Regions from separate parts of the Streptomyces sp. BBFR2 genome, predicted to be linked through region 1. Evidence: predicted binding sites of a transcription regulator. Region 1 holds the regulator's gene; each other region holds the start of a gene.
What was found. Region 1 encodes HrcA, which represses chaperone genes, less so after heat shock. Its sites were predicted from a motif close to TTNGCACTCNGNNNNNCNGAGTGCNAA; they were not measured.

Region 2: the regulator HrcA is predicted to act here: its motif matches at 1,489-1,515, upstream of groL (chaperonin GroEL).
Region 3: the regulator HrcA is predicted to act here: its motif matches at 1,795-1,821, upstream of groES (co-chaperone GroES).

What each region holds. Positions count from the first base shown of each region.
Region 1 is NZ_CP172415.1:4,817,534-4,820,808, reverse strand. It holds gene dnaJ (molecular chaperone DnaJ) at 1-1,032, opposite strand, end outside; gene hrcA (heat-inducible transcriptional repressor HrcA) at 1,033-2,049, opposite strand; gene ACGH2B_RS19545 (MBL fold metallo-hydrolase) at 2,232-2,966, shown strand; gene ACGH2B_RS19540 (DUF3097 domain-containing protein) at 3,027-3,275, shown strand, end outside.
Region 2 is NZ_CP172415.1:2,648,631-2,651,905, reverse strand. It holds gene thrC (threonine synthase) at 1-105, shown strand, start outside; gene ACGH2B_RS10050 (MoaD/ThiS family protein) at 220-498, shown strand; gene ACGH2B_RS10045 (cold-shock protein) at 989-1,195, shown strand; gene groL (chaperonin GroEL) at 1,705-3,275, shown strand, end outside.
Region 3 is NZ_CP172415.1:3,979,968-3,983,242, reverse strand. It holds gene groL (chaperonin GroEL) at 1-1,236, opposite strand, end outside; gene groES (co-chaperone GroES) at 1,340-1,648, opposite strand; gene ACGH2B_RS16080 (FtsW/RodA/SpoVE family cell cycle protein) at 2,091-3,275, shown strand, end outside.

The DNA.
Region 1 (3,275 bases):
CAGCTCCTCCTGCTCGGGGTCGAGCTTGGAGGGGGTCTGCACCTCGACGTGGACGATCAGATCGCCGCGGCCGTTGCCCCGCAGATGGGTCACACCGCGCTGGTGCAGCGGGATCGACTGGCCGGACTGCGTGCCGGGCCGGACATCGATCTCCTCCACCCCGTCCAGCGTCTCCAGCGGGCACTTCGTGCCCAGCGCCGCCGCCGTCATCGGGATGGTGACCGTGCAGTGCAGATCGTCGCCGCGCCGCTGGAAGACGGAGTGCGGCAGCTCGTGGATCTCGACGTAGAGGTCACCGGCGGGACCGCCGCCCGGGCCGACCTCGCCCTCGCCCGCGAGCTGGATACGGGTGCCGTTGTCGACGCCCGCCGGGATCTTGACGGTCAGCGTGCGGCGCGACCGGATACGGCCGTCACCGGCGCACTCCGGGCACGGCGTCGGCACGACCGTACCGAAGCCCTGACACTGCGGGCACGGGCGCGAGGTCATGACCTGACCGAGGAAGGACCGCGTGACCTGCGAGACCTCACCGCGGCCGCGGCACATGTCACAGGTCTGCGCGGAGGTGCCGGGGGCCGCGCCCTCACCGGTGCACGTGGTGCACACGATGGCGGTGTCGACCTGGATCTCCTTGGTCGTCCCGAACGCCGCCTCGTCCAGCTCGACGTCGAGACGGATCATCGCGTCCTGGCCGCGCCGCGTCCGCGAGCGCGGACCGCGCTGCGAGGAGGCGCCGAAGAACGCGTCCATGATGTCGGAGAAGTTGCCGAAGCCGGCGCCGAAGCCACCGGCGCCGCCGCCACCGCCGCCCGCCTGCGAGAGCGGGTCGCCGCCGAGGTCGTAGACCTGCTTCTTCTGCGGGTCCGACAGCACCTCGTAAGCGGCGTTGATCTCCTTGAACCGCTCCTGGGTCTTCGGATCCGGGTTCACATCCGGGTGCAGCTCGCGCGCCAGCCGCCGGAAAGCCTTCTTGATCTGGTCCTGCGAGGCGTCGCGGCCGACACCGAGGACCGTGTAATAGTCCGTGGCCACTTACGACTCCGCCAGGATCTGTCCGACGTAACGTGCCACTGCGCGTACCGCTCCCATCGTTCCGGGGTAGTCCATGCGGGTCGGTCCGACCACGCCGAGTTTGGCGACTGCCTCGTCGCCCGAACCGTAGCCGACCGCGACCACCGACGTGGACGCGAGTCCTTCATGGGCATTCTCATGCCCGATACGTACGGTCATGCCCGAGTCCTTGGCCTCCCCGAGCAGTTTGAGCAGCACCACGTGCTCCTCAAGAGCCTCCAGCACCGGCCGGATCGTCAGCGGGAAGTCGTGCCCGAAGCGGGTGAGATTGGCGGTACCGCCGATCACCAACCGCTCCTCGGTCTCCTCCACCAACGTCTCCAGCAGCACCGACAGCACCGTCGAGACCGTGCCGCGGTCCTCCTGCTCGAAGGAGTCCGGAAGATCCTGCACCAATTGCGGCACATCCGCGAACCGGCGGCCCACGACCCGGCTGTTGAGCCGCGCCCGCAGATCCGCCAACGACGCCTCACCGAACGGCCCCTGGCAGTCGATCAACCGCTGCTCGACGCGTCCGGTGTCGGTGATCAGTACGAGCATCAGCCGCGCCGGGGCCAGCGCCAGCAGTTCGACGTGGCGGACGGTGGAGCGCGTCAGCGACGGGTACTGCACCACCGCGACCTGCCGGGTGAGCTGCGCCAGCAGCCGGACCGTACGGCCCACGACGTCGTCGAGATCGACCGCGCCGTCCAGGAAGTTCTGGATCGCCCGGCGCTCGGGGCTGGAAAGCGGCTTGACGCCGGCGAGCTTGTCGACGAAGAGGCGGTACCCCTTGTCGGTGGGGATCCGGCCCGCGCTGGTGTGCGGCTGGGCGATGAACCCCTCTTCCTCCAGGACCGCCATGTCGTTACGGACCGTGGCCGGGGAGACACCGAGCCGATGGCGCTCGGTCAGCGCCTTCGAGCCGACCGGCTCCTCCGTGCCGACGTAGTCCTGGACGATGGCACGCAGCACCTCCAGCCTGCGTTCACTGAGCACCGCGCACACCTCCAGTCCCGCCGTCCTGCGGCTCCCTCGCCTGGCACTCCACCGGTCCGAGTGCCAGTACCGCTCCAGTGTACGGCCGGGTCGCACCGGTGGGGCAAGGGTCTCGCGTGCGACACCGGCCACGCCCCGTGATCCACCGGGCGTCGCCACCGCGCTACCGATAGCGTCTCGGCATGCGCACGACTTGGGAAGAGGCGGGATGGGAGCGGCTCGGCGACGGCGTCGCCCGCCGCCGGATGCCGGGCTGGGACGAGACCGTGGGCGTCGTCGCGGGCACCGACGCCGTCCTGCTCATCGACACCGGCGCCACCCTGCGCGAGGGCGCCGAACTGCGGCTCGCCGTCCGCCGGGTGCTGGGCCGTGACGTCACCCACATCGCGCTGACCCATCCGCACTTCGACCACGTCCTGGGCGCCGCCGCCTTCGCCGGGGTGCGGGTCTTCGCCGCCGCCGGAGCCGCCGAGCTGATGGCCCGCGGACGGGACGCGCTGCGCGAGGACGCGGTGCGCCACGGCGCCGACCCGGACGCGGCCACCGAAGCCACCGACATCCTGGTGCTGCCGCGCCACGGCGTGCACGGCGAGCTGACCTTGGACCTCGGCGACCGGCAGGTGCTGCTGGCCGACGTCGGCCCCGGCCACACCGCGCACGACCTCGCGGTGCTCGCCCCGGGGCGCGGCGCGGAGCCCGGGACGGTGTTCTGCGGCGACCTCGTCGAGGAGTCCGGCGCACCGTCCGCCGGGCCCGACGCCCTCGGACGGCAGTGGCCCGCCGCCCTGGACCGGCTGCTGGCCCTGGGCGGCGAGGACGCGCGGTACGTCCCCGGGCACGGCGCCGTGGTGGACGCCGCGTTCGTCCGCGCCCAGCGGGACGCGCTCGCCGCCCGCTTCGGCGCCCCGCCGGCCTGAGCCGCGCCTTCGTCTCCGTATCCGTCCCCCGACCCGTCACAGAACAGGCATCCCGACACCATGCAGAGCAAGCGGTACAGCGCCGACCTCACCCCGCCCTGGAAGAAGCAGCGGCCCGCGCCCGAGGTCGAGGCGGAGGCGGATCTGGTGGTCGAGGAGGTGACCACGGGGTTCTGCGGGGCGGTGATCCGCTGCGAGAAGTCGGCGCAGGGGCCGACCGTCACCCTGGAGGACCGCTTCGGCAAGCACCGCGTCTTCCCGATGGAGCCGCGCGGCTTCCTGCTGGAGGGCGAGGTCGTCACGCTCGTA
Region 2 (3,275 bases), 2.2 Mb from region 1:
GGCGACGGCCTCAAGACGCTTGACGCCGTCGCTCCGACCACCGGCCCCACGGCCACCATCCGCCCGAGCCTGGACGCGTTCCGCTCGGCCGGTCTGGCCGGCTGACTCCCGGTCGCTCCCGGCCGGCAGCCGGCCGATCCGGTCCGTCCGCCGCCCGTCCCGTCCGGACGCGGCGGGCGGCCCCGCAGACGTATCCGCAGTCGTTGGAAGGCAGAACCCATGAGCGTCAAGGTCCGCATCCCCACCATCCTCCGCACGTACACCGCAGGCGCGTCCGAGGTCACCGCCGAGGGCGCGACGCTGTCCGAGGTCATCACCGATCTGGAGAAGAACCACCAGGGCATCGCCGCCCGGGTGCTGGACGACGCGGGCAAGCTGCGGCGCTTCGTGAACGTCTACGTCAACGACGACGACGTCCGCTTCGAGCAGGGCCTGGAGACCCCGACGCCGGACGGCGCGGGCATCTCGATCATCCCGGCGGTGGCCGGCGGCTGCTGACGCCGGGGCCGGGGGCGGGGAGCCGCCACCCGGGTGGCGAATAGTTTTCGCCATTCCTTTCTCTTGCTGGCTGGTAATCGCTCCGTTCGGATATCCGGACGGAGCGATTCCGCGTTGTGAAACAGTCCTGCAAAACGCGATACCATTTCGCGGATCCCCTTCTTCTGCTCGTCGAGCACGGTGTGGCGGCCTTCCCAACGCCCCGGGATCGCGATGAGTTGTGTGCAAAGTGTGTGCGGTGTTTGCGCCTTAAGTGCCTTTTGTCCGGCCCGAGTTGCCCGGGAATATGGCCAGTTCTGCGCATATCGCCACTTCTCGCGTCGTCAGAATTCTCGTCCGATTGACCTGTTGCGCTGGGCGTCGGTGCGGATACATTCGGCGGCGGTCGACGCGTTCCGGCGCACACCCCACGGGCCATTCGCGGGGTGAGGTCTGACCCGGGTCCGCGGAGTGCGGTCCTGCGCAAGGGCCAGTAATAGGGGAGTTAGGCATGGCTCAGGGCACCGTCAAGTGGTTCAACGCGGAGAAGGGGTACGGCTTCATCGCGGTCGACGGTGGTGCGGATGTTTTCGTCCACTACAGCGCGATTCAGATGGACGGCTACCGCACCCTTGAGGAGGGTCAGCGGGTCGAGTTCGAGATCTCGCAGGGCCAGAAGGGGCCGCAGGCGGACATGGTCCGGGTGGCGGCCGGCTGAGCGCCGACCGACTGCAGCATCGGGGAGACCCGCATCCCGCTCGGGGTGCGGGTCTCCTGCTGTGTGCGGGGAGGGCACCGGAACGGAGAGGCTTCGAGGCGACCTCCTCGCGGAGGGCGCTTGCGCCCGCCCGTCGCCCGGCCGCCGCCCCTCAACGAGCCCTCCTTGCGGAGGGCGCTTGCGCCCGCCCGTCGCCCGGCCGCCGCCCCTCAACGTGCCCTTCTTCGAAGGGCGCCTTGCGCCCGCCCGTCGCCCGGCCACCACCCCTCAACGAGCCCTCCTTGCGGAGGGCGCTTGCACTCGATGGGGTCGAGTGCTAATCATTGCGTTAGCACTCTCCGGGTGAGAGTGACAGTTTTGGACCGTCGGTGAGGTCCGCAGGCGGGGCGGGAAGGAACCGCTCCCTCGGTGGGCCGTCCGTCGCGGGCGCCAGCGCGGTCCGGAGGAAAGAGCCTCCACGCCCCGAAGGCGCGGGAGGTGCCCCCTTCGTCCTGGGAGGACCACTTCACATGGCCAAGATCATCGCGTTCGACGAGGAGGCGCGGCGCGGCCTTGAGCGCGGTATGAACCAGCTCGCCGACGCCGTCAAGGTGACCCTCGGCCCCAAGGGTCGCAACGTCGTCCTTGAGAAGAAGTGGGGCGCCCCCACGATCACCAACGATGGTGTGTCCATCGCCAAGGAGATCGAGCTGGAGGACCCGTACGAGAAGATCGGCGCCGAGCTGGTCAAGGAGGTCGCGAAGAAGACGGACGACGTCGCCGGTGACGGCACGACGACCGCGACCGTCCTGGCCCAGGCGCTGGTCCGTGAGGGTCTGCGCAACGTCGCCGCCGGCGCCAACCCGATGGCCCTCAAGCGGGGCATCGAGACCGCCGTCGAGGCCGTCTCCGCCGCGCTGCTGGAGCAGGCCAAGGACGTGGAGACCAAGGAGCAGATCGCTTCCACCGCCTCCATCTCCGCCGCTGACACCCAGATCGGCGAGCTGATCGCCGAGGCCATGGACAAGGTCGGCAAGGAAGGCGTCATCACCGTCGAGGAGTCCCAGACCTTCGGTCTGGAGCTGGAGCTCACCGAGGGTATGCGCTTCGACAAGGGCTACATCTCGGCGTACTTCGCCACCGACATGGAGCGTATGGAGGCGTCGCTCGACGACCCGTACATCCTGATCGTCAACTCCAAGATCGGCAACGTGAAGGACCTGCTGCCGCTCCTGGAGAAGGTCATGCAGTCCGGCAAGCCGCTGCTGATCATCGCCGAGGACGTCGAGGGCGAGGCCCTGTCGACCCTGGTCGTCAACAAGATCCGTGGCACCTTCAAGTCCGTCGCCGTCAAGGCCCCGGGCTTCGGTGACCGCCGCAAGGCCATGCTCGGCGACATCGCCATCCTCACCGGTGGCACCGTCATCTCCGAGGAGGTCGGCCTCAAGCTGGAGAACGCCGGTCTCGACCTGCTGGGCCGCGCCCGCAAGGTCGTCATCACCAAGGACGAGACCACCATCGTCGACGGTGCCGGTGACAGCGAGCAGGTCCAGGGCCGCGTCAACCAGATCCGTGCCGAGATCGAGAACAGCGACTCGGACTACGACCGCGAGAAGCTCCAGGAGCGCCTGGCGAAGCTCGCCGGTGGCGTCGCCGTCATCAAGGCCGGTGCCGCGACCGAGGTCGAGCTGAAGGAGCGCAAGCACCGCATCGAGGACGCCGTGCGCAACGCGAAGGCGGCCGTCGAGGAGGGCATCGTCGCCGGCGGTGGCGTCGCCCTGCTGCAGGCTTCCAGCGTCTTCGAGAAGCTGGAGCTGGAGGGTGACGAGGCCACCGGTGCCGCCGCTGTGAAGCTGGCCCTGGAGGCCCCGCTGAAGCAGATCTCCGTCAACGGCGGCCTCGAGGGCGGCGTTGTCGTGGAGAAGGTGCGCAACCTGGCCGTCGGCCACGGTCTGAACGCCGCCACCGGCGAGTACGTCGACATGATCGCCGAGGGCATCATCGACCCGGCGAAGGTGACCCGTTCCGCGCTGCAGAACGCCGCCTCCATCGCCGCGCTGTTCCTCACCACCGAGGCCGTCATCGCCGACAAGCCGGAGAA
Region 3 (3,275 bases), 840 kb from region 1:
GACGATGCCCTCCTCGACCGCGGCGCGGGTCGCGGAGATGGCGTCCTCCAGACGGTGCTTCTTCTCCTTCAGCTCGACCTCGGTGGCCGCGCCCACACGGATGACGCAGACGCCGCCGGCGAGCTTGGCGAGGCGCTCCTGGAGCTTCTCGCGGTCCCAGTCCGAGTCGGTGGTCTCGATCTCGGCCTTGATCTGGTTCACGCGGCCGAGGACGTCCTCGGAGTTGCCGCCACCGTCGACGATGGTGGTGTCGTCCTTGGTGACGGTCACGCGGCGGGCGGTGCCCAGCACGTCCAGACCGGCCTGGTCGAGCTTGAGGCCGACCTCCTCGGCGATGACGGTGGCACCGGTGAGGGTGGCCATGTCGCCGAGCATCGCCTTGCGGCGGTCGCCGAAGCCGGGCGCCTTGACGGCGACGGCGTTGAAGGTGCCACGGATCTTGTTGACGACCAGGGTCGACAGGGCCTCGCCCTCGACGTCCTCGGCGATGATCAGCAGCGGCTTGGAGCCACCCGCCTGGATGACCTTCTCCAGCAGCGGCAGCAGGTCCTGGATCGAGGCGATCTTGCCCTGGTGGATGAGGATGTACGGGTCCTCCAGGACCGCTTCCATCCGCTCCTGGTCGGTGACCATGTAGGGCGAGAGGTAGCCCTTGTCGAAGGCCATACCCTCGGTGAAGTCCAGCTCCAGACCGAAGGTGTTGGACTCCTCGACGGTGATGACACCGTCCTTGCCGACCTTGTCCATCGCCTCGGCGATCAGCTCGCCGACCTGCTTGTCCTGGGCGGACAGGGCCGCGACGGCGGCGATGTCGGTCTTGTCCTCGATGGGACGCGCGGTCGCGAGCAGGTCGTCGGAGACGGCCTTGACGGCGGCGTCGATGCCCTTCTTCAGGGCGGCGGGGGAGGCGCCGGCGGCGACGTTGCGCAGACCCTCACGGACCAGCGCCTGGGCCAGCACGGTGGCGGTGGTGGTGCCGTCACCCGCGATGTCGTTGGTCTTGGTCGCCACCTCCTTGACGAGCTGGGCGCCGAGGTTCTCGTAGGGGTCGTCGACCTCGACCTCACGCGCGATGGTGACGCCGTCGTTGGTGATGGTCGGCGCGCCGAACTTCTTGTCGATGACGACGTTGCGGCCCTTGGGGCCGATCGTCACCTTCACCGTGTCGGCAAGCTTGTTGACGCCGCGCTCCAGGGCGCGACGGGCGTCCTCGTCGAACTTCAGGATCTTCGCCATGAGTTACGTGTCCTTAACGTCGTGCTCTCAACGAACTGCGCCCCTGCCCCGGTGCTTGGACGCGGGAACCAGGGGCGCAGATCACAGCAGAATGCTGGGTGACTTACTTCTCGACGATCGCGAGAACGTCGCGAGCCGAGAGGACGAGGTACTCCTCGCCGTTGTACTTCACCTCGGTGCCGCCGTACTTGCTGTAGAGCACGACGTCGCCGACGGAAACGTCGAGCGGAAGACGGTTGCCCTCCTCGAAGCGACCCGGACCGACGGCCAGGACGACGCCCTCCTGGGGCTTCTCCTTGGCAGTGTCCGGGATGACCAGGCCAGAGGCCGTGGTCTGCTCGGCGTCGAGCGGCTGGACCACGATGCGGTCCTCAAGCGGCTTGATGGCAACCTTGGTGCTGGCGGTCGTCACGATCCGACCTCCCCCTTCGGAGATCTCACGGGGTTAACTGTCTGAGGTGGCGAGCAGATGGATCCGTCGTCGCGGGTGCCGGACCAGCCCATCGCCGTGCTTAGCACTCCCCTTCGGAGAGTGCCAACGCCGACACTATGACGCGGTTAGCACTCGGTCAAGTGGAGTGCCAGTCGCGCCGGAAACGGACCGGCGCGGCCACGGCGGGCCCCGGGCGCGGCCCCGATGCGCCATACCCGGCGCCGCTCCGGCCGGATACCGTGCCGAACCGGACACATCAGGGGCGGCCGCCGCAACCCCGCGCCCCGGACTCCGGTCTCCCTCAAGGGTTGCCCGAGCCGGCCACAGGGGCGGGCGGCTTCCCGGACGACGGAGGAAACAGGTGCGAGGAGCGAGGAGTGCGGCACGGGCCGCCCGGGAGGAGAGCGACGTCGAGCGCACGATGACGTTCGCCGCGCTCGCCCAGGCGCCGGACCGCCGCCGGACCGAGGCCTGGATGCTCGCCTTCGCCGTCGCCATCACCGTCGGCGGTTACGCCTACACCGGACTGTCGATGGAAGGGCGGCTGCCCGGCGGACTGCCGTGGTTCACCGGCGCGATGGTGCTGATCGCGTTCGTCCCGCATCTGGTCGTCCGCCGCGTCGCCGAGCGCGCCGACCCGCTGATCCTGCCGCTGGCCACGCTGCTCACCGGCATCGGACTCGTCCTGCTGAACCGGCTGGACATCACCTACGAACGGCTGCCGCGCCTGCAGACCGCGCAGGCGGCCGACGGGCAACTGCTGTGGACGGGGCTCGGGGCGGCGGTCTGCGTGGCGATCCTGCTCCTGGTCCGCGACCACCGGGTGCTCCAGCGGTACGTGTACGTGACGATGGCGGTCGGGCTGGTGCTGCTGATGGCGCCGGCGTTCTTCGGCGCGGACCAGTTCGGCGCCAAGCGGTGGATCCTGCTCGGGCCGTTGTCGTTGCAGCCCGGCGAGTTCGTGAAGCTGATGATCGTGGTGTTCTTCGCCGGGTACCTGACCGTCAACCGCAACGCGCTGGCGCTGGCCGGGCGGCGGGTGATGGGGGTTCAGCTACCGCCCGGCCGGCAGCTCGGGCCGATCTTCACGATCTGGGTCATCAGCCTGCTGGTGCTGGTCTTCGAACGTGATCTGGGGACGTCGCTGATCTTCTTCGGCATCTTCGTGATCATGCTGTACATGGCCACCGAGCGGACCGGCTGGGTGGTCTGCGGTCTGCTGATGGCGGCGGTCGGCGCGGCGGTGGTCGGGTCGGCGGAGCCGCACGTCAAGGGCCGGGTGATGGCCTGGCTGCACCCGATGGACATCTTCCTGCCGCCGGAGAAACGGCCGCCGGGGCTGATCTCCGCGCAGTCGGCGGAGTCGCTGTTCAGCTTCGGCAGCGGCGGCGTGGGCGGCGCCGGGCTGGGTCAGGGCCATCCCGAGCTGGTCGGGTTCGCGGGCAACAGCGACTTCATCCTCACCACCGTCGGCGAGGAACTGGGCATGGCCGGGGTGATGGCGGTCCTGCTGCTGTACACCCTGCTCGCGCAGCGCGGGTTCCGGGTCGGGGTGAGCGCCCGCGACCCGTTCGGCAAGCTGCTCGCCGTGGGGCTGTCGGGCGCG